One region of the Nosocomiicoccus massiliensis genome, then DNA from elsewhere that is predicted to be linked to it. Evidence: predicted binding sites of a transcription regulator. Region 1 holds the regulator's gene; the other holds the start of a gene.
The links. Region 1 encodes Rex, which represses fermentation and respiration genes when NADH is low (regulators of the CRP and FNR family bind a similar motif). Its sites were predicted from a motif close to TTGTGAAATATTTCACAA; they were not measured.
Positions count from the first base shown of each region.

Region 2: a site for Rex is predicted at 6,004-6,021, ahead of CJ229_RS01225 (cytochrome c oxidase subunit 2A). Genes of this name have one in related genera too.

Region 1 covers NZ_CP136964.1:821,597-833,245, forward strand. The annotation lists gene CJ229_RS04400 (globin domain-containing protein) at 1-908, opposite strand, end outside; gene CJ229_RS04405 (TPM domain-containing protein) at 991-1,812, opposite strand; gene CJ229_RS04410 (LemA family protein) at 1,812-2,408, opposite strand; gene CJ229_RS04415 (M3 family oligoendopeptidase) at 2,541-4,241, shown strand; gene CJ229_RS04420 (LPXTG cell wall anchor domain-containing protein) at 4,269-4,916, opposite strand; gene CJ229_RS04425 (MurR/RpiR family transcriptional regulator) at 5,030-5,830, opposite strand; gene CJ229_RS04430 (sucrose-6-phosphate hydrolase) at 5,850-7,334, opposite strand; gene tatC (twin-arginine translocase subunit TatC) at 7,336-8,094, opposite strand; gene tatA (twin-arginine translocase TatA/TatE family subunit) at 8,142-8,390, opposite strand; gene CJ229_RS04445 (redox-sensing transcriptional repressor Rex) at 8,402-9,037, opposite strand; gene CJ229_RS04450 (ABC-F family ATP-binding cassette domain-containing protein) at 9,159-11,072, shown strand; gene CJ229_RS04455 (helix-turn-helix domain-containing protein) at 11,236-11,649, shown strand, end outside.
Region 2 covers NZ_CP136964.1:243,818-255,466, forward strand. The annotation lists gene CJ229_RS01200 (N-acetylmuramoyl-L-alanine amidase family protein) at 1-195, shown strand, start outside; gene hisS (histidine--tRNA ligase) at 454-1,710, shown strand; gene aspS (aspartate--tRNA ligase) at 1,710-3,467, shown strand; gene CJ229_RS01215 (b(o/a)3-type cytochrome-c oxidase subunit 1) at 3,509-5,197, opposite strand; gene CJ229_RS01220 (cupredoxin domain-containing protein) at 5,197-5,679, opposite strand; gene CJ229_RS01225 (cytochrome c oxidase subunit 2A) at 5,698-5,877, opposite strand; gene CJ229_RS01230 (Crp/Fnr family transcriptional regulator) at 6,081-6,785, shown strand; RNA gene ssrS (6S RNA) at 6,837-7,025, shown strand; gene CJ229_RS01240 (replication-associated recombination protein A) at 7,783-9,048, opposite strand; gene CJ229_RS01245 (RrF2 family transcriptional regulator) at 9,119-9,532, shown strand; gene CJ229_RS01250 (helix-turn-helix domain-containing protein) at 9,600-10,142, shown strand; partial or broken gene CJ229_RS01255 (IS3 family transposase) at 10,112-11,014, shown strand; gene CJ229_RS01260 (ABC1 kinase family protein) at 11,062-11,649, opposite strand, start outside.

The DNA.
Region 1 (11,649 bases):
TCCTCTTTAAATGGCAATGTAGATTCATCATGAGTCGAAATGATTAGATCAATGTTTTTATTATTTTCTACCGCACTTTCGACCATAGACATAATCGGTGTTAAACCAACTCCTCCGGCAATGAATAATAAGTTTTCATCAGAATCATTTAATAAGAAGTCTCCGGCTGGTGCTGAAAGTTCAATGACATCTCCACTATTTAACTCATCAAATAAGTAATGAGAAACGACGCCCGCATCATCATTTTGACCTTCCCGTTTAACAGCAAATTGTAAACCATTTTCTGTATGAGTAGAACAAATCGAATAGTGTCTTAACGCTTCATACGGATAATCGATTGGCTTTACTTTGACTGTAATGTACTGTCCTGGAAGAATCTCTGGTAATTTCTCATTGTTATCTACTGTAAACCTAACGATATCTTCCGTTAGATACTCTTTATTTTTTACAGTGAATGGTTTAAACCCGTCCCATGCAGCCTCATCATACATTTTTTCTTCTACTTCAATAAATATTTGAGCAATTTGATTATAATACTTAGCCCATGCATTAATAATATCATCAGTTGCCGCGTCACCAAGTACTTCTTTAATACCTATGAGTAAATATTTACCAACGATAGGATAATGTTCTTTTTTTACATTTAATGCACGGTGCTTATGACCAATCCCTATGACTGCAGGTACAATTGCTTCTAAATCATCGATGTGCTCAGCAGCTGCAAGCACTGTATTAGCAAGTGCCTTGGGTTGATCACCAAACTTTTGATTTGTCTGGTTAAACATATTTAATAATTCATCATGTTCTTGGAACATACGTTTATAAAATGTGCTTGTAATTTCACTACCATACGCTTTTAGTAATGGAACTGTTGCTTTAATGAGTTCTTTTTCTTTATTCGTTAACATAACAATCACTCCTAATGTAATTCTAACATCTATACATGACAATAAAAGTAAAGAACCTTGACAATGTCATGTCAAGGTTCTTTTAGAATCCGCGACCGGCACCTCCACCGCCGCCGCTTCCTCCTCCGAAGCCACCAAATCCACCGCTACCACCGGAGAATCCTCCTCCATTTCCACTTTGTGGGAAGAATATTGGAGTGCCACTACGTCGGTACGACGGCTGGCGTCTTCCTCTTGGTGGTCCGCCACCACCATTGTTACTTATAATGTATAGCAATAACACAATAATAAACACAATGACAAATGTACGGAATAAGAAATCGTAAAACGAATCGTCATTCGATGTCTTTTCAGGCTGCTCATTCGTAAATTCACCTGTAGTTTCATCGTAGCCATATGCTTCTAGACTTTCTTCATAGAGTTTTGTGTATAAGTTTTTAAGCGCTGTATTATAGTCGCCTTTTTTAGCCGCTTCAAGTGCATAATCATCGATAATTTTACCAATTTTTGCATCGTTTAAATACCCTTCAATTTCGTATCCAACTTGGACATCGATTCCTCGGTTATTAAATTCATTGTCGTTGTCGTTATTAAATAGTATAACGATACCGTTATCTCTTTCTTTTTTACCTACACCATATTCTCTTAATGCACGTAGTGCAAAGTCTTGACGATGCTCTTGCCCTGTTGAGTCCATCGTCATCAGTAACATTTCTACTCCGGTACCTTTTTCTAAATGGGACCCTAGTTCATTTAACTCAGAAATTGTCGACTCATCTAATACGTGCGCATTATCTTGAACAAAATAATGCGACGTATCGAGTTTCGGCATTTCAACGCGTGCTGCCGTTGCGATTGGTGTTGTTAATATAATGATGAGAAGAAGTGGAATGATCCGCTTCATTACTCATCACCAGAGTTATCCTCTTGGTTCGTGTTAAAATCTACACCTGGCACTTCTTTTGCACCTTCACTTGCTTTAAAGTAGTCTTTCTTCTCAAAATTAAAAATCATAGCGATAATGTTCCCTGGGAACACACGTGTTTGTTTATTATATTCTTCTACTGATTTGTTATAATCTTGACGTGCAACTGCGATTCTGTTTTCAGCGCCCGCAAGCTCATCACGTAATCCTGTAAATTGTTCGTTCGCTTTTAAGTCAGGATAATTTTCAGCAACAGCTAATAAACGAGATAAAGCACTAGTCATTTGATCGTTTGCTTCGCTTAACTCATTTACTCCGTTTGCACCTGCTAAACGTGCACGTGCATCCGCAACATCTTGAAACACTTCTTTTTCGTGTGAGGCATAGCCCTTAACTGTTTCAACTAAGTTCGGAATTAAATCTCCACGACGCTGTAGTTGCGTTTCGATTTGTGATTCTTTTTCATTGACTTGTTCATCTAACTGAACAAACTTGTTATATTTTGGCATTATAAGGATTGCCAATACAATGATAATCCCGAGTACAATACCGATTGGTGCTAATAATTTTTTCATTGGAAAACTCCTTTTTTAAATATAAATTCATTATACTAAAGAAATATTATATACGACTACTTTTAAAGTCATGAACATTTCCAATATAATATAGTAATATAATAGTACCCCACATCAAGGAGTGAGAAACTTATGGTAACAAAATTTAAAGATTTTGAGTACAAACGACCAGATTTTGATTTATTTAGAGAACAGGTCGATGGACTCTTAAGCGCATTTGAGAAAGCAGAAACAGTAGAAGATGCAGAAGTCGTTATCGATCAGTACAATGAGAAAATTAAACACATCCATTCGATGATTACGATCGCAACTGTTCGTGCATCTATCGACACGAATGATGAGTTTTATCTTGGTGAGCGTGATTTTTACGATAACAACTTGCCGGTTCTGTCTTCTGTAACAAACGATTATTATAAAGCGCTGGCAAATAGTCCGTTTCGTGACGAATTAGAAGAAAAATACGGTAAACAGTTATTTGCGTTAATCGACAATGAAATTAAAGGTTTTGACCCTAAAGTTAAAGATTTAATGACTGAAATTAACGTGTTAACATCGAAATATTCGATTTTACTTTCATCTGCTGAAATTGAATACGATGGAAAGAAGCTGGCACTCACAGAATTTTCTCCGTATATGATTAACGATGACCGTGAAGTGAGAAAGTCTGCGATGTATGCTAAACAAAATTTCATGAAAGAACATCTCGATGAAATCGATGATATTTATGATCAACTCGTCAAAAAACGTCATGAAATGGCTGTTGAGCTTGGATTTAACAACTACACAGAACTCGGATATGTTCATATGAACCGTATCGATTATAACCGTGAGATGGTAGAAAATTATCGTAAACAAGTGCGTGATTACGTCGTTCCTTACGTGACTGAATTAAGAAAGCGACAAAAAGAACGTATCGGTGTATCAGACTTAAAATATTACGACCTTGCTTATGAGTTTAAATCTGGAAACCCAACACCTAAAGGTGGCACTAAAGCAATTATGGAAAATGGTGCAAAAATGTATAGAGAATTATCTAAAGAAACGGATGAGTTCTATACATTTATGACAGAACGAGAATTATTCGATGTCGAGGCTAAAAAAGGAAAAGAAGGCGGAGGATATTGTACATTCATAGAAGATTATGAAGCGCCGTTTATCTTCTCAAACTTTAACGGGACTCAAGGTGATATCGAAGTGCTTACTCACGAAGCAGGACACGCATTCCAAATGTACTCTTCACGTCACTTCTCAGTTCCAGAATACATTATGCCAACATATGAAGCATGTGAGATTCACTCGATGAGTATGGAGTTCTTTACGTATCCATGGATGGAATTATTCTTTAAAGAAGATACAGATAAATTTAAATTCTCTCATCTTTCAGGTGCGTTAGAATTTTTACCGTACGGTGTAGCGATCGATGAATTCCAACACGTCGTATATGATAATCCTGAATTAACACCTGAAGAACGCCGCGCAGAATGGAAGAAAATTGAAGCGGTATACTTACCAGATAGAGACTATGAAGACATCCCTGCATATGTAGATGGTGCTTTTTGGCATGGTCAAGGTCACTTATTTGCGTCTCCATTTTATTATATTGACTACACGCTCGCACAAGTGTGTGCACTGCAGTTCTTTAAACGTGTAATGGATGACTTTGTAGCCGCATTTGGCGACTATTTAACGCTATGTAAACTCGGTGGTTCACTACCATTTGGTGAATTAGTAAAAGTTGCCAACTTAAAATCTCCGTTTGAGGACGGAACGTTAGAAGAAGTCGTAGATTTCGTAAAAGATTATTTAAATGATATCGACGATAAAAGTCTATAGAAAAATGCCACATCAAAGATGTGGCATTTATTTTTTGATTTTTATTTTATTAGTTTTTCTTACTAATAGCATGAGTCCAGCACTTAATAAAATAATTTCTATTACGTATAGTAATTCAATGTTCTCATTAACACCTGTATCTGGTAACTCTTTTGCACCATGTGGTGTTTTCTTCTTTTCAGAATCCTTTGATGATTTAGATGTCGACTTTTTATTAGACTCTTTATCTGACGTAACAGCTGTGTCAGTATTTGAGTTATCCGTTACGAGTGTATCATCTGAAACAATTGGGTTGTTATTTCCAGGTTTTTCTTCTACACCAATCGCGTCGAGTACGTTATCATCCGCTTCTTTAACCTGTTCATCAATTGTGTCGATGATATCATTATTATTCGGCGGATTTTTAGTGTCTTCATTATCAGTTTCACCTGGTTCATTTGTTTCTGGTGTTTCTGGCTCTTGTGGTTTCTCAGTTTCGTTTGAATTATCAGAGTCAGTAGATTCATCAGGGGCTTCTGATGGGTTATCCGCATAATTCGTTTGATTTTGTTTTGTTTCTTCTTGAGTTGCTGAGTTTTCAGTATCTGAAGCATTCGTTTCTTCATCTGCAGAAGAAACAGGTGCAATTAATAACATAATCAGTACCGAAAATAACAATAATTCTTTTAGTTTCATAAGCCTGCCCCCTCGTATTCGTTATCTTTAGTATAGATAAATATAGGTAGTTTTTCTATCGACAACACTATTTGTCACATAACTTTAATGCTTATGAAACAATCTATAAATACTTATGAAAGAATGTTATGTTTTTTATATTTAGCGAGATATATTAATATAATATCGAGTATCATATATAACCCAATTCGACTCGTCATCATTAAGTTCGTATTCGTCACTTCTTCAGAGAAAAATACCGTATAATCTGATAAGCGCTCGACTCGATATGAATTACCATCTGTAATCGATACTGTTTCTACTGATCGTTCATTCGCAAGCCTCAACGCTTTCATAATTTCCGGATTGTCATTCGTACTAATCGTAATCATACAATCTTTTGACGTAAATTTTGATAAACGACCTCGTAACGTCGTTAAATCGTTTACGACAAACACCGGTATATCTAATTCGATTAATTTACTCTGAAAGTCTAAACTTACTGGAAGACATTCTCCTGCACCAAATAGTAACACACGTTCTTTTTTAGCAATTACCTTTGTAACGTCACTTAGAATCTTTCTATCAACTAGTGTGTCATTACTATGTAACACCCTTAACGTATTTTGAAATACTTTTTGGAAAATTGTCGACTCATTATCTGATACTATTTGCACATTACTCGATAAAGGATTTTCATTAATAGAATGAAGTTCTTTCGCGAGTTCGACTTTTAATGATTTAATACCTGATAAGCCAAGTCTTTTACTAAATCGAATCACCGCAGCGTCACTCGTTTGACTCTCTTTAGATATTTCTTGAACTGTCATATGAGTCACGTCTTCTGGGTGTTCTAATATAAAATCTGCAATTTTTAACTCAACTGGTGTGAAATGTTCATACCTTCTACGGATAAGTTCTAATACTGAAAACATGAGTGCTACCTCCAGTTGTTTAAATCTTCTTGCGCTGACTAATGACAGGGTCTTCTTTGAATCCTTTTAATGTGTAATGCGTCATTTCGACGTAACAATCACCATCTTCTGCCATCACTTCCACACCGATAGATTCTTCACGCGGGAAAATTCTCGCCGTCATCGTATGCTCTCCGTCATTTATAAAAATCTCAATGGATGAGCGGTCCATAAATATTTGTAGTCGTTCGAGTGGTCTTGTTAACTCTATACTTCTAGTTGTCCCGTCTACTCCTGAAATTAGTGCGCCGCTAAATGTACGATCAAGCGTTATCTTTTGTTCCTCACTGTTATAAGATACAATCGTTTCTTCACGATTACTCTTTCTCAGTAAAAAGAATAACTCACGTGCATTATTTTCTTTGATATCGATATTTAACTCATAACTGTCCCCATAAAAATCTGTGAGTGGTTTACGATGTTCGTTAAAGTATCCAATTGCTTTTAATTCGTTTCTTCTTAACTCTTTTAAATGTGGATGCGGAGTTTGAATGAGTCTGTCTCCATTCACCGTTAACACTCGAGGAATTGTCAGTGCGTTTTTATAGCCTTCAATCTCCGTAGGATACTTACTCTCTTCAGCTGACATCCAAGCGATTAAAACACGTCGTCCTTCAGAATCCAATGTCGTCACTGGTCGATAAAAATCAAATCCACCATCAAATTCTCTATAATCATCGTGATTAACAAATAACGAGCCGTATTCAAAGTCATTAATGACGTATCCTGACTGATAAATATTCCAAAAATGATGTTTAAACTTATCGAGCCCTCTCGGGTTAAACATTAACACTTCGGCATCATCTAACGTAAATAGCTCCGGTGATTCCCAGAAATATCCAAACATATCGTAACCTGTATTGACTTCACCTAAAAACTTTAAATCTTCGAGTGATTTACCACGGTACATGATGATTCGCCCAAACTCTTCGTCGTTCATTGTTCCGATCATCATATTGATTTCACCGTCGTGTGTAAATACGTATGGATTCCTAAAATATTGTTTGTAACCAGGTTCAACTTCCCTTAAAATCGGTGCGGGATATTTTTTGATTTTAAAATCTGTATCGATAACACCTGCACGTTGATATGTATGAACTCCGTCTGATTTTTGCTGTTCACCAGTAAAAAATAGCGTCAGTTCATTGTTGATTAAAGTTAAATTCCCGCCGTATAGATTGTCTTTATCATATAAGTCATCTGGACGTAATTTAATTCCTTCGTTATTAAAATGAATTAAGTCTTCACTCGTCACGTGATATAAATACGTTGCACTTTCTTCGTTAGTTGCAGGTTCCCATTCATAAAAGATATGGTACAGACCATTAATGTAGAAGAATCCACAAGGTGCACCGAGTATTCCCATCACAGGTTGAACGTGATAATTTAAACGCCATTTACTCATCATCGATGACTCAATAGCTGTTTCGATTTGTTCTGAGTTGTAGTCTTCGATTCGTTTCATCCTACTCGTCCCCCTTTAACGTTTCTTTTAACGCCTGTTCTTCTGCTTTTAAATAACGTCTATACCCTACTTTAGATACAGTGATACTAATTTCGTATAATAAAATCATTGGTAACGTTAGTAAAAAATGCGTCATAACGTCTGGTGGCGCAATGATTGCTGCCAAGACAAATAAGATGAAGTACGCATATTTTCTATTCTTCTTTAAAAACATTGGCGTAATAATGCCAAGCTGTGTCATAAATAAGACGAGAATTGGCATTTGAAATATTATACCAAAAGGAAGTACCGTGCGTACTAAAAAGCCAAAGTAATCATTAATACCAATCGTCGTCACAATCCCCATTTCAACTGATAAACTAAACGTAAATTTCACGATATACGGTACGACGATAAAATAAGAAAACACCATTCCTATAATCATAAGAATGAATGCAATCGGTATGTATATAAGTGTTACTTGTCGCTCTTTTTCATATAGACCTGGACTAACAAACGCCCAAAACTGATATAAAATTACTGGGAGCACTAGTATAAACGCGATAATAACGATCATCGTTAAGTAAATTCTTAACGGATCTGTCACGTTAAACGCATGCATTTCAGTCATTTCTAACCACGGTGCATTTTGTAAATAATGAACAAGTGGTTTTGCAAAATAAAATCCAATCAGTAACGCTGCGACAAAGAAATACGTGACAAATAAAACGCGCTTACGTAACTCTTGAACGTGCTCGATTATTTCTTTCTTTTCCTGCATAAAGCCACCTCACGGAAAAAAAGGTGGCGTTCGCCACCTTTAATCAACTATCTTTGAATTGTTTCGTCTTCTTGTTTCGTTTGAATTTTAACGACTTCTTCTTTTTTCTCTTCAGGTTTTTCGTCTTCTCCTAAACCGTTAAAGCCTTCTTTAAATTCTTTAACTGTAGTTCCGACTGAACGACCAAGTTGTGGTAACTTCGTAGGTCCGAAGATTAAAAGTGCAACTGCAGCGATGATAATTAAACTTACCGGTGCTACAGCGCCGATTGTCATAGGAAATAATAATACGCTCATCTTTTCCCCTCCTAATTGTTATGCTTCATATAGAATAATAACGCCTGCATTTCAACGCTTAAATCTATATTATGTACAGTAACTTCGTTTGAAACTGCAAGTTTTTCTGGTGTGAAGTTTAATATCCCTTTAATCCCAAGGGCCTCAAGTTTGGAAGATAGATCAACTCCGACTTGACCAGGAACTGTTAGAATCGCCACTTCTGCTTGAATATCTTGAACAACGGATTCTAACTCGCAAATATCTTTTACTTCAACCCCATTTATTGTTTGTCCAATAATATGTTGATCTATATCAAAGGCTACCGCTATTTTTATTTTATCATGAATTTTTGTAAAATTATAGTTTAGTAGCGCACTTCCGAGATTACCAACACCAATTAGTATAACGTTCTTCATCCCTGTGCCTTGGACTTGTTCTGAAAAAAACTTAACGAGTGCATGGACATTATATCCATACCCTTTTCTGCCAAGCTCTCCAAAATAAGAAAAATCACGTCGAATCGTTGCTGAGTCTATATCAAGTGCTTCGCTAATCTCTCTAGAAGACACTCTATCAATTCCGTTGTCTTCACTTTGTTTGAAATACTTGAAGTATAAAGGCAATCGATCTAATGTTGCGTTCGGTATTTTCTGCTTCTTTAACAAAAGACTCACCTCAAATATTTTGTCATTTAATTATACCATATAAGTCAATGACTTTAAGGTTTTTATCGTATTTCTCATACATAACATGGTACACTACACTTACTGAGAAAGAGGGATTTTTATGATTATCATGAGCTTGCAAAACGTTGAAAAAAATTACGGTTTAACAGAAATTTTAAAAAATATAAATTTAGAAGTTAAATCGAGAGAAACAATTGGTATTGTCGGTGGAAATGGTGCGGGGAAAACAACTCTCATGAAGATTATGGCAGATGAATTATCGTATGATGGCGGTAATATCTCGACACCAAAAGATATTTCTATTGGCTATTTAACACAAGAAATGTCACTCGAATCCGACAAAACTGTACGTGAAGAAATGAATCTAGCATTTAGTCACGTATTAAAAGTAAAAGATGAAATCGATATCGTCACAGAGTGGCTAACAAATCATGAGTATACACACGTAGACTATAACGACCAAGTGAAACGTTTAGAGTATCTTCAAAACTTTTTTGAAGCTCATAATGGCTACACAATCGACGTTGAAATTAAAACGGTCATTACTGGACTAAACTTTAGCTTAGAAGACTTAGACCGACCGATAAATGAATTTTCTGGTGGTCAAAAAACGAGATTACAACTCGGTAAAATGCTTCTTTACCGCCCGGACATTTTATTACTCGATGAGCCTACGAACCACCTTGACCTAGAAACTGTCGAATGGCTAGAAAACTATTTAAATCGCTATACTGGATCTGTCGTCGTTATATCCCACGACCGATTTTTCTTAGACCGTATCGTCGATAAAATTTATGAAATAGAATTCCAACAAGGAAAATTATATCACGGTAATTACACGAATTATCAAAAACAAAAAGAAGAAGATTATAATCGTGAGCTTGGACTATATAGGAGACAACAAGATGAAATCAAGCGACTTGAAATGTTCGTCGAGAAAAACATCGCACGTGCATCGACGAGTGGTATGGCAAAAAGTAGACGTAAAATGCTCGAACAAATGGACCGAATCGATTCTCCAACGCGCGATACAAGGCAAGCACAGTTTCATTTCACCATTGAAAAGGAAAGCGGAAATGACGTACTACGTGTGAAAGAACTTGCGATTGGATATGACGAGGTTATCAATAACGACTTAAACTTCTTCGTTGAAAAAGAGGATCGTTTACTCGTTTTAGGACCAAATGGTATCGGTAAATCTACTCTCATTAAAACAATCGCAAAATTACTTCCTCCTATCAGTGGTGACATCCAGTACGGTACAAACGTATCGATTGGTTACTATGATCAAAAACAAGCAGAGTTCTATTCTGAAAACACGATACTTGAAGAGTTGTGGAAAGAGTATCCTCATTTTCAAGAACAAGATATTCGTAAAATACTCGGACAATTTTTATTCACACAAGATGACGTACTTAAGCATGTCTATCAGTTAAGTGGAGGAGAAAAAGCACGCATACAACTCGCTAAACTCATGCTACAAAAAAATAATTTGCTACTACTCGACGAGCCTACAAACCACTTAGACATTCAAAGTAAAGAGATGCTTGAATCAGCATTGATGGATTACCCAGGTACAATTATCGCCGTATCGCACGACAGGTACTTCATCAAAAAGCTAGCAAATCGCATTATGGAAATGGATACGCAAAAAACGAAAATCATAAATGGTGACTATGAATACTATCTCCATAAAAAAGAAGAGGAAGAAGCACAACGTGCATTTGTAGAGGAAACAGTGGAGAAATATACTAACGACGATTACCTAAGACAAAAAGAACTTCGTAGCCAAATACAAAAACTATCGAGAGAAAGCGACAAACTTCAACAAAGAATAGAAATAATCGAGACAGAAATTGAAAAAGTCGAATTAGAAATGACACAGCCAGAAGTATTCAACGATTTTGAGAAAACAAATGAACTGAATGAGAAGCTCGAGTCACTGAATACTGAACTCGAAGATAATCTATTAGAATGGGAAGAAATAGAGATTAAAAAATCAGAACTCGAATAATTCTCCACAACAATACACACATAATCCATAAGTTATGCACAAAGTTATCCACAACTGTGCATAACTTTTTTTATTCTGTCGTAATTTTTATTAAAAAACACATCAGATTTGAGGTGCACCCCTAAAGTTGGACACTAAAATCCAACTTTAGGGGTGTTTTTGTATGAAGTATAAAAAGCATAGCTTTGAATTTAAGGTAAAAGTAGTTAATGAATATTTAAATGAAGCAGGAGGATATAAATTTTTAGGTGAAAAGCATAATGTGGATAGATTGCTTGTTCAAACATGGGTAAAACAATACAACACATATGGCTATCAGGGCCTCACTAAATCTCTAAGTAATACTCAATATACTAGTGAATTTAAGCGAGCTGTTTTAAAATATAGAGAAGAAAATCAATTGTCTTATAGAGAAACAGCGGAACACTTTGGTATCAAGCATTTTTCAACAATCGCTAACTGGAATCGCAAGATTCAAGAAGGTGGCCCAGCTGCTCTAGAGGGCAAACAAGGGAGACCAATAAAACATATGCCTAATAAAGAAAATAACCAAAAACAAGTATCGAAGAGTGAACCA
Region 2 (11,649 bases), 580 kb from region 1:
TACGCACTGTTACCGAATAATGGCGTTGAAGTTATGGGATATCAAGTAACAGAACAACTCGATTATCCTGCGACGTTAGTCGAACTCGGATTTTTAAGTAACGACGTTGATGATTATTTACTTAATACTGACGATTATCAAAATCGTTTAGTTAAAGGACTATTAGATGGCTTAGAAATATATCTTGAAGAGTAGATAAACATTTGACTATAAGTACGATATTAATTTATAATTTATTTAATCTAACTATAGAAGAAGTACGTTTAAAAATGAGCGAGCAGAGACGTCATGTTTGGTGAGAATGACGCATTTTAAAATGTTACAGACACTTCTATATATTAATAAAATAATTTTTAATGAAGAGTAAACCATTACTAAATTAGGGTGGCACCACGATATATTCGTCCCTTATACCATAAGCGGTATAAGGGATATTTTTATGGAGGGAAATGTATGATACAAATACCACGCGGTACGCAAGATATTTTACCGAAAGATTCTTATAAGTGGCAGTTTATTGAAGACACACTTATAGACGTTTGTGAAAAGTACAATTATCAAGAAATTAGAACACCAATTTTCGAAAGTACAGATTTATTCGTAAGAGCTGTTGGGGATACGACAGATATCGTCAATAAAGAAATGTACACGTTTAAAGATAAAGGCGATAGAAGTATGACACTTCGTCCTGAAGGTACAGCACCGGTCGTACGTAGTTATATTGAAAACAAAATGTACGGCGACCCCAATCAACCGATTAAAGTCTTCTACAATCAGCCGATGTTCAGATACGAACGTCAACAAAAAGGGCGTTACAGACAGTTCGTTCAGTTCGGTGTAGAAGCGATCGGTGTTGAAGATCCGTTAATCGATGTTGAAATTTTAAGCATGCTGATGGCGTTTTACGAGTCATTTGGTTTAAAAGATTTAGAGTTACACATTAACTCAATTGGTGACTTTGATAGTCGTAAAGAGTATCAAAAAGCACTTCAAGAACATTTTAGACCGAGTATTGATGAGTTTTGTTCTGACTGTCAGTCACGAATCGATTCAAATCCAATGAGAATATTAGACTGTAAAAAAGATAAAAATCACCCGTTAATGGCGACAGCACCAAAAATCACTGATTACTTAAATGAAGAATCACTGTCGTATTACGAAAAAGTAAAATCTCAACTCGACAAAATCGGTATTAAATACGTCGAAGATCCGAATTTAGTTCGTGGACTCGACTATTACACACATACTGCATTTGAATTAATGAGTACTTCAGATGGTTTTGGTTCGATTACTACGCTCGCAGGTGGTGGTCGATATAACGGTTTAGTAGAAATGTTAGACGGTCCGAAAGAAACAGGTATCGGATTTGCTTTATCTATTGAACGATTACTACTTGCACTTGAAGCAGAAGGTATAGAGATTAAAAACCCTCACACGCTAGATTTATATGTTGTGACGATAGGGGAAGAAGCAAGAGACTATGCGAGCGTGTTATTATCACGGTTAAGAAAAAATAAATTGACTGTCGATATGGATTATAAAGCTCGTGGTGTCGGAGCTCAGTTTAGAGATGCAGACCGTAAAGGTGCGACTTATACAATTGTATTAGGTGAAAATGAACTTGAAACTGGTCAAGTCAAATTAAAACATATGGCAACAGGAGAAGAAGTCGAAACTTCAATTGAAAACTTAGGGGAGGCTATTAAATAATGAGTAGAACACTCGTATTAGAAACGTTAGAACGATTAAACGAAACAGTAACATTAAAAGGCTGGGTACAACGCCGTCGTGACTTAGGTGGGTTAATCTTTATCGACTTAAGAGATGCTTCAGGCGTCGTACAAGTTGTTTTTAATCAAGATTATAAAGAAGCAACTGAAATTGCAGACACACTACGCTCAGAGTACGTTATTGAAGTAACTGGTGAAGTCGTTAAACGTGACCCGTCGACAGTGAACGAAAACATTAAAACAGGTGAGTTAGAAGTCGTTGCAAATACACTTAAAGTGTTATCTAAAGCGCAAACTCCACCATTCCAAATTGAAGATGAAGACGTAAGTGAAGACGTCAGACTAAAATATCGTTACGTCGATTTAAAACGTCAACGTTTACAAGAAACATTAAGAACACGCCATAAAACTACTGCAGCAATTCGTGAATTTTTAAATGACGAATTTTTCGTAGATGTTGAAACACCGTTTTTATCTAAATCAACACCAGAAGGTGCACGTGACTATTTAGTACCGTCACGTATTCACCACGGTGAATTTTATGCATTACCACAGTCACCACAAATTTATAAGCAACTACTTATGTTAAGTGGTTTTGAAAGATATTATCAAATCGTAAAATGTTTCCGTGATGAGGACTTACGTCGTGACCGTCAACCAGAGTTTACTCAAGTGGATATCGAAAAGTCTTTCACTGACGTTGAAGATATGATCGACTTAAACGAACGTTTATTAAAACACGTATTTAAAACAGTCAAAGGCTTAGACATTGAAACACCATTTGCACGTATGACATATGATGATGCGATGTTACGTTACGGTGTAGATAAGCCAGATACACGTTTTGATATGGAACTCGTAGAACTTAGCGAATTTAGTAAGAACGTCGACTTTAAAGTGTTTAAATCTACAGTTGAAAACGGTGGAATCGTTAAAGCAATCGTCGTTAAAAACAATGCAGACAAATACTCTAGAAAAGATATCGAAGCACTTGAAGAGTACGTAAAATTATACGGCGCTAAAGGACTAGCTTGGTTAAAATATAACGACGAAGCATTCTCAGGTCCAATTGCTAAATTCTTTGACGATGAAAAACAATCAGAATTAAAAGAACTATTAAGCGTTGAAGACAATGACCTCGTATTTTTCGGCGCAGATAAAGCATCTGTTGTAAATGCAAGTCTAGGTAACTTAAGAAATAAACTTGGTAAAGAGTTAGAGTTAATCGACGAAGATAAATACAACTTCGTATGGATTACAGATTGGCCATTATTTGAATACGATGAAGAGGAAGAACGCTTTGTTGCAGCACACCATCCGTTTACGTCACCAAAAGAAGAAGATATCGAGCTACTAGAAACAACACCAGAAAAAGTAAAAGCAAATGCTTATGACATCGTATTAAACGGTTATGAACTCGGTGGAGGGTCAATACGTATTTCTGATCCTGAACTTCAAGAGAAAATGTTCAAAGCACTTGGTTTCTCTGAAAAAGAAATGCACGATCAGTTTGGTTTCTTAATCGAAGCATTTAAATATGGAGCACCACCACATGGTGGTTTAGCATACGGATTAGATCGTCTCGTTATGTTACTAACAAAAACAGATAATATCCGTGACGTTATTGCATTCCCTAAAACAAGTAGTGCACAAGACTTAATGATGGATTCACCATCGTTTGTTTCAAACAGACAATTAAACGAATTACATCTTCAAATTAAACCAGAAGGTAAGTAATAAAAAAGAAGCTTAGCGATTGCTAAGCTTCTTTTATTTGATTACCAAGCTTTAAATCCTGGTGATCCTGGAATGTTTTCTGTAAAGATTTGTGAGATTGGAACTGTGTATGCAATTACGACTAAGAAAATCGTAATGATGATTAATAATCTCCAGTTTTCAACCCATTTAAGTGGTGCATCTCCATCGTCCATAAATCGAGCGATAGGGAATTCTTCGACAACATCTGTCTTCGGTGTTCTAAGTGATAAGAAGAATGCGAAGAATGCGATGATGATAGCGATTAGTAAGAATGAACCACCAATTGCTTGTAATAACTGATAACTGATCCACTCTTGAGCTACTTCATGCCCACCGTATTCAGAGAATGTTGAACGACGAGGGGCACCTTTGATACCTGCCATGTGCATTGCAAATGACATAATACCCATACCTAATGCCCACGTGTATGCTAACCATAAACCAAGTGAGTTTGTAAGTTTAGTCATTCTACCACCGACTAAGTGCGGAAGTAAGAACATCATTGCTGCAAAGTAAGTTAATACAACTGGTGTACCAACTGTAATGTGGAAGTGTCCAACGACCCACATCGTGTTGTGAACGACCTGGTTCATTTGACCAGATGCGTTGATGATACCACCGATACCACCAGGTACGAAGAATAACATACCGACAAACTGTAATACGAATCTTGAGTCGTTCCAAGGTAATTTCTTAAACCAATCGAATAAACCTGTCGCACCATTTTTACGTCCGAATGTTTCAAATGATGCAAATAAACTAAATGCTGTAATGAGAGATGGTACGATAACCATGAACGTTAATACAACTTGGAGTCCTTTCCAGAATGCATCGATTCCTGGTTCAACTAATTGGTGGTGGATACCAACCGGAATTGAGAAGAATAGGAATAATACGAAACTTAAACGTGCAAGTTTATCTGAGAAACCTTTAACTCCGATAATTTTAGGTAATATTGAATACCAAACCATATATGCTGGTAATAACCAGAAGTATACAAGTGCGTGTCCAAAGTACCAGAATAACGTACGTGTAAGTTTAACGTTAACTGTATCGATTAATCCGAATGACCAAGGGATAAGTTGAGTTAAAGCTGATGTTGCGATACCGATGTTACATACGTACCACATGACGTTGTTAATCACAGCGAAGTAAGCAATCGCAGGTGTTTTTTGACCTGGATTTTCTTTTTTCCATCTAAAGTAACGCTTAGTCTGAGCACCTGTTGCGAACCATGTACCTACGATGACGAGTGTTAAACCAACATAGAAGATACCGTGTGCTTTAAGTGGTGCATAGAATGTATATAATACTGATGCTTGGTTAGTTGCAATCATCACTGCAGCCATTAACGTACCGATTGTCATTAACCAAAAACCGATCCAACCTGACTTTCTTTCTCCGTCAGTTAAACTACCCATTGCTCTTGAAACAACAGCAGTTTGGAATCCTACAATAAAGAAGAATGTAAGAACTAATGCAAGAATAACACCGTGTAACGTTAAGATTTGGTAGTATCCAATATTAAACGGTAATTCAAAATATCCTGAACGAACAAATGTCTGTAATGCCCCTGCGAATCCACCAACTACGAGTGCAAAAATTACCCATAAGAAGTTCGCAAGAACTAATTTTGCGTCTTTTCTATTAATGACTGTGTCTGCTTTGTATAATTCATTTTTAGTTGTGTTTTTATAAGACTTCGCCATTATTCTTCACTCCCGACAACTTTAATGATTGATGTCATGTCCGTATGGCCAGTCCCACAATATTCGTTACATACAACTAAAAATTCGCCTTCTTTATTGAAAGTTGCATGATATTTAGAGATTAACCCCGGCTCTACCATCATGTTAATATTTGTCTTTGCTACTTCTAAACCGTGAATCACGTCTGGAGTTGTTACCATTACACGAACTCTAGAACCTTTCGGGATTTCGACTTCAGCAGGTTCATATCTAAACATGCTTGCGACCATGTATAAGTCATAATCGAATCCTTCTTCTTGTGACTCATATAAACCTGGTTCTTTAAATCTTGCATCGTCTCTCACGTGATCAGGGTTAATTGTTTCAATACCTGATGCTGCAGGTGAGTGACCTTGGTGAACTGCTGAAATTCCTAAAATAACAAGGAATAAGATTAATGAACCAGTTCCAAAGCTTAACCATATCTTTTCGTACTTATGCATTTATTTCACCTTTCCTTTTTACATTCTTTCCATAAATAACCAGAATACACCTAGCCAAGAAACTAACATTAGTGCGCCGAGTGCCATCGTAAAGAAAAACGTGCCTCGTAAATCTAAATTATGTACATCTTCAGTGACATTTTCGTTTTTTACAATATCTTTGTCATCATTTTGATGTACGACTTTTTTATCAGCCATAGTAATTCACCTTCCAATTCCGTATTCTTATACCTTTATTGTAGTGTATTTACCCTTTTAAAAAAGTGATAAAAGTCACACTTTGACTTATTTTCGTAACAATTTCATAGATATTTGTGATGTTTTTCTTGAAAACGTTCACAATATATGCTGTAAAAAGTGATAAAAGTCACAAAATATGATAGAATTTTGTTTAAAGGGAAGTGATTACTATCTCGAATTCTCAATTATTTAAACCTGAACTTATCCTTAAATACATAAAGCAAAATGGTAATGAATTAAAATTAAAGAAAAACGAATTTATTTATCACTCTGGAGATCCAACAGAACATATATATGTAATTGAAACTGGGGAAGTATTTGTTTTAAGAATGCAAGATGATGGATCAGAAAATGCAATCCGTTACTTAAAAGAAGATTGTTTGTTTGGAGCGCTCACTTTATTTTGTGGACCAAAGCGTCATTCTACGTTTGCTAAATCGAAAACTGAAGTACGTCTATATCGTATTGAACGCTCGATTTTTGAACAAAAAATACTTTCAGATAATTCATATACAATAGAATGGATGCGTTGGCTTGAAATTGAAAGACAAAGACACTCTTCTAAACTAAGAGATTTACTTTCATATGGAAAACTCGGTGCACTTGCTAGCGTCCTTGTTCGATTATCTAACTCGTTTGGTGTAGAGACGAAGAGTGGTATTGTGATTGACACGAAGCTAACAAACCAAGAACTCGCGATGCTCGCTAGTACCTCCCGAGAAGTCGTGAATCGATATTTAAAAGAATTAACAAAAGAGGGTATCATTGACGTAAATCGTAAGATTATTACGATTAAAGATATTAAGCGATTAAGAAAAATTATTAACTGTGAAAACTGCGATGTTAACTTATGTCAGATTCATTAAATACAATTTCTTTGCATGAATACACAGTATATGCTATTATAATAACAAGTAAAACATCTGATGCGTTCGTGATGTGCCGGTTTTATTTTGACCTAACACCTATAAAATCGGGAGCTTGGCGTCCGAATATAATTGGAACGCCCGGATTTAACGGGACTTCATGAGTATTTGGCAGGGCACCCACCTGCACAAAGCAGGCCAAATCATCTGGCAAAAACACACGACGCTATCGGATGTTTTAAAGACAGTTACTTTGTAACTGTCTTTTTTTTGAAAAAAATCAGATAAAATTCTTTAAAAATTTTTAAAGTATGTTACTATAGTAAAGTAAAAAAATAAACGTGAAAGGTTGCGTGATTTGATGGTATCTGTCAGTCAGATAATTACGAAAAGAAAGCAAAAATTAAATGCTAAAAACGCATCGAAATCATGTGATTTACTAAAAAAACGAAAACAACTAAAAAAACAAATTAACAATAATATCTTAATCTAAAAGGTGAGTATCTGGGTGGTACTCGTTTTTTGTTTAAATATCTGAGGATGATTTAACGTAAAAGTCGTCTACGTAAAATTGTTTTTAATCTTTTGATATAAATCGGATTTATGTAAAAGAGGTTGCGGTTTCGTTAACACAATTGCTCTAATCGTTAAATTAATGAGATAGTCGTTGACGTAAAAGTGATTTGCGTAAAATTAAGATGTTCGAGACGATAAAAATGCGAGTATCTGGGTGATAATCGCCTCGTTTTCATTTTATGAACGGTTTTAATTTTCGTTCTGTTTAAATAATAGGATATGATTTAACGTAAAAGTCGTCTACGTAAAATTGTTTTTAATCTTTTGATATAAATCGGATTTATGTAAAAGAGGTTTCGTTAACACAATTGCCCTAATCGTTAAATTAATGAGATAGTCGTTGACGCAAAAGTGATTTGCGTAAAATTAAAACATCGAGTACATATAAAAGGCGAGTATCAATTGGATACTCGCCTTATTTTTATTTTACGAACGGTTTTAATTTCTCGTACGTCTCATTTAAATAACTTTCATATTTGGATGATCCCGTATCTTTAAAGTATTGTTTTGATTTTAAACTATCTGGTAAATATTGCTGTTTTACGACGTGGTTATCGTAGTTATGCGGATATTTATATCCGATTGCACGACCGAGTTCTTTTGCACCTTTATAATGACCGTCTTTTAAATGGTCTGGTATGACGCCGATATGTCCTTTTCGTATATCTGATAAAGCACTGTCGATACTTTTGATTGCTGTATTTGATTTTGGAGAGAGTGCTAAATCTATAACTGCTTGTGCGAGAGGTATTCTCGCTTCCGGGAATCCAAGTCGTTCTGCTGCGATGATCGCGTCTAGTGTGCGGCTTGGTAGTTGCGGGTTACTTAGCCCGATATCTTCATAACTAATGACGAGTAATCGTCTTGCAATTGTAACGAGGTCTCCTGCTTCTATTAATCGTCCTAAATAATGAAGTGCCGCATCGACATCACTACCGCGTATTGATTTTTGAAAAGCACTCATTACGTCGTAGTGTTGATCGCCGTCTTTATCGTGCAAGAATTGACTATGTTGCATCGTATCTCTCGCGTCTTCAAGTGTAACGTGAATCTCTTTATTTGTATCACTTAATACTGCAAGTTCTAGGCCGTTTAATGCACTTCTAATATCACCATTTGCTGCATGGATAAAGTGCTCTAAAGCATCATCATCTACGGTTACATTTAAATTACCAAGGCCACGCTCCTTATCATTTAAAGCGCGCGTGAGTCCAGTTTTAACATCCTCATCTGTTAATGGATGTAGTTCAAAAATTTGTGTTCTAGAGCGAATTGCAGGATTAATGACGTGGTACGGATTTGACGTCGTCGCACCGATTAAAACGATTTTTCCGCTTTCTAGATGAGGGAGTAAAAAGTCTTGTTTTCCTTTATCGAGTCGGTGGATCTCATCGAGCATTAAAATTACGCTACCGCTCATGTCTGCTTCAAAAACAATTTGTTCCATATCCTTTTTAGAGCTAGACACCGCGTTTAACGTTCTAAATTTATATTTAGTACTGCCAGCTAATGCGTTCGCAATACTCGTTTTACCTATACCTGGGGGACCGTAAAAAATCATCGATTGTAGTCTTTTAGCATTTACCATTCGTCTGATAATTCCTTTTTCTCCGACGAGATGTTCTTGGCCAAGTACTTCATCGATTGTTTTTGGTCGCATGCGAAAACTTAATGGTTCATTTGACATTAGATTTTTCACCAACTTTTTCGTTATAATTATAATCATAACATAAGAGATATGACTAAGAGGTGATGACGTGAAGATATCAACTAAAGGGCGCTACGGATTATATTTTATGAACGTCCTCGCATCTGAATATGGAGTTAAAAAGCGTTCAGTGAAATCTGTCGCGACTGAAAGAGGAATAAGCGACTTATATTTAGAACAAATCGTCGCGTGTCTAAAAAAAGCAGATTTAGTAAAAAGTACGCGCGGAGCGTACGGTGGTTATGAGTTAAATTATCCGCCAGATGAAATTACAGTGCTCGACGTATTCCAAGCTGTCGGCGAAAATATAATCGCAATAGAGTTAGACGATAAAGACACAAAAAACGAGAGATTCTTATGGAAAAGAATACGAGATGCGTCACACGACGTGCTGCGTCATACGACGTTACATGATCTTGAGAATCAATCAGACGAGTTTGATGATTATATGTTCTATATTTAAACACCTCCCAATTTGAGGTGCACCCCTAAAGTTGGACACTAAAATCCAACTTTAGGGGTGTTTTTGTATGAAGTATAAAAAGCATAGCTTTGAATTTAAGGTAAAAGTAGTTAATGAATATTTAAATGAAGCAGGAGGATATAAATTTTTAGGTGAAAAGCATAATGTGGATAGATTGCTTGTTCAAACATGGGTAAAACAATACAACACATATGGCTATCAGGGCCTCACTAAATCTCTAAGTAATACTCAATATACTAGTGAATTTAAGCGAGCTGTTTTAAAATATAGAGAAGAAAATCAATTGTCTTATAGAGAAACAGCGGAACACTTTGGTATCAAGCATTTTTCAACAATCGCTAACTGGAATCGCAAGATTCAAGAAGGTGGCCCAGCTGCTCTAGAGGGCAAACAAGGGAGACCAATAAAACATATGCCTAATAAAGAAAATAACCAAAAACAAGTATCGAAGAGTGAACCACTGAATGAAACAGAACGCGAAGAGTTAGAACGTCTAAGAGAAGAACTAAGAATGAAAGAACTGGAAAATATCATTCTAAAAAAGTTAAATGCCTTACCGACAGATCCAACAGACAAAAAACGAAAGTAGCGCTTGAGGTAAGGCAAGAAACGACTTATACACTAAAAGAGATTTTAACAGTGTTGAAGCTACCGAAGTCTGTATATTACTACTGGATAAAACATATGGATGATCAGAAACAAAAAGATCGATGGCTAGTAAATAAAATTAAAGAAATTGTATCAAAACATAAAGGTAGATATGGTTACAGAAGAATCAAAGCGATACTCGAAAACAGAGAACAAATTGTGGTGAATCATAAGCGCTTGTTACGCATTATGAAAACCTATAATTTACTATGTCAAAAATTCAAAAACAAATCGAGAACACGTTACAGTTCATATAAAGGACAAGTTGGAAAAGTCGCTCCAAATAAGGTAAAGCGTAACTTTAAGCCGAAAACATTTAATCAACTATGGGTCACAGATGTCACAGAGTTTGCGTTACCTATCAAAGGCAAGAAACTATATTTATCAACGATTATGGATTGTTATAACTCTGAAGTGATTGCCTATCAATTAAGTCGTTCACCAAACCTAGCAATCGCTATAAATCCTTTAAATAAAGCACTTGAGGAACACCAACACAATCTAAACCAATTAGTTGTTCACTCGGATCAAGGATTTCATTATCAGCATAGTAGTTGGGGAAATACCATAACAGAATATGGTGCAACAATGAGTATGTCACGTAAAGGAAACTGTTTAGATAATTCACCGATGGAGAACTTCTTTGGCTTATTAAAGCAGGAAATGTTTTATGGAGAAGTATTCAAGACATATGAAGCATTAGAGATCGCAGTACATGAATATATTAGATACTATAATAAAGATAGAATTAAGCTAAAATTAAAAGGCATGTCTCCTGAAGAATTCAGGAAACATACCTTACAATCTGCATAATTCCAAAAGTCCAACTTTTGGGTAGCACATCAATTTGGGAGGTGTTTTCACATTCGACCACTTTTAAATATCGTAAATATTAGCCAAGAGAACATCGCAACTGCGAGTATCGTACCGAGTTCTATCACCGGGAATTTGTAGAGTATCGACCCTTGACCAAGTAGTGAAGATCCGACAATGATTCCGGCCATTAATATAGAGAGTGACATTAAGACGATTGAAAAAGAAATTCTATTAATCGTTCGGTCTAAATGTCTTCCGATACTTTTTTCTTCCTTAAGTTCTAGACTGATCGGCAATCGTCTCGTACTTAAACCTTTCGTAAATTGATGGATGTTTGTTACAGAATCTTCAACGATATCTGTTAACAGAATCCAGTCTTCAAACTTATCTTCCGCAACGCGTTTAGGGTTTAATCTTTTAAGTAATAACTTTTTACCAAACGGTTCAGCGACAGATAATATGCTGTAGTCTTTATATAAAATTTCAATGTTACCTTCTAACGTAATTAACGTTTTAGCAAGTAATGTAAAGTCTTTTGGTAAATGGATATGGTATTTATTTGTAATTGTAAATAAGTCTCTAACTGCATCTCCAAATTCTAAATCTTTCAGTGGAATATCATAATACTTATC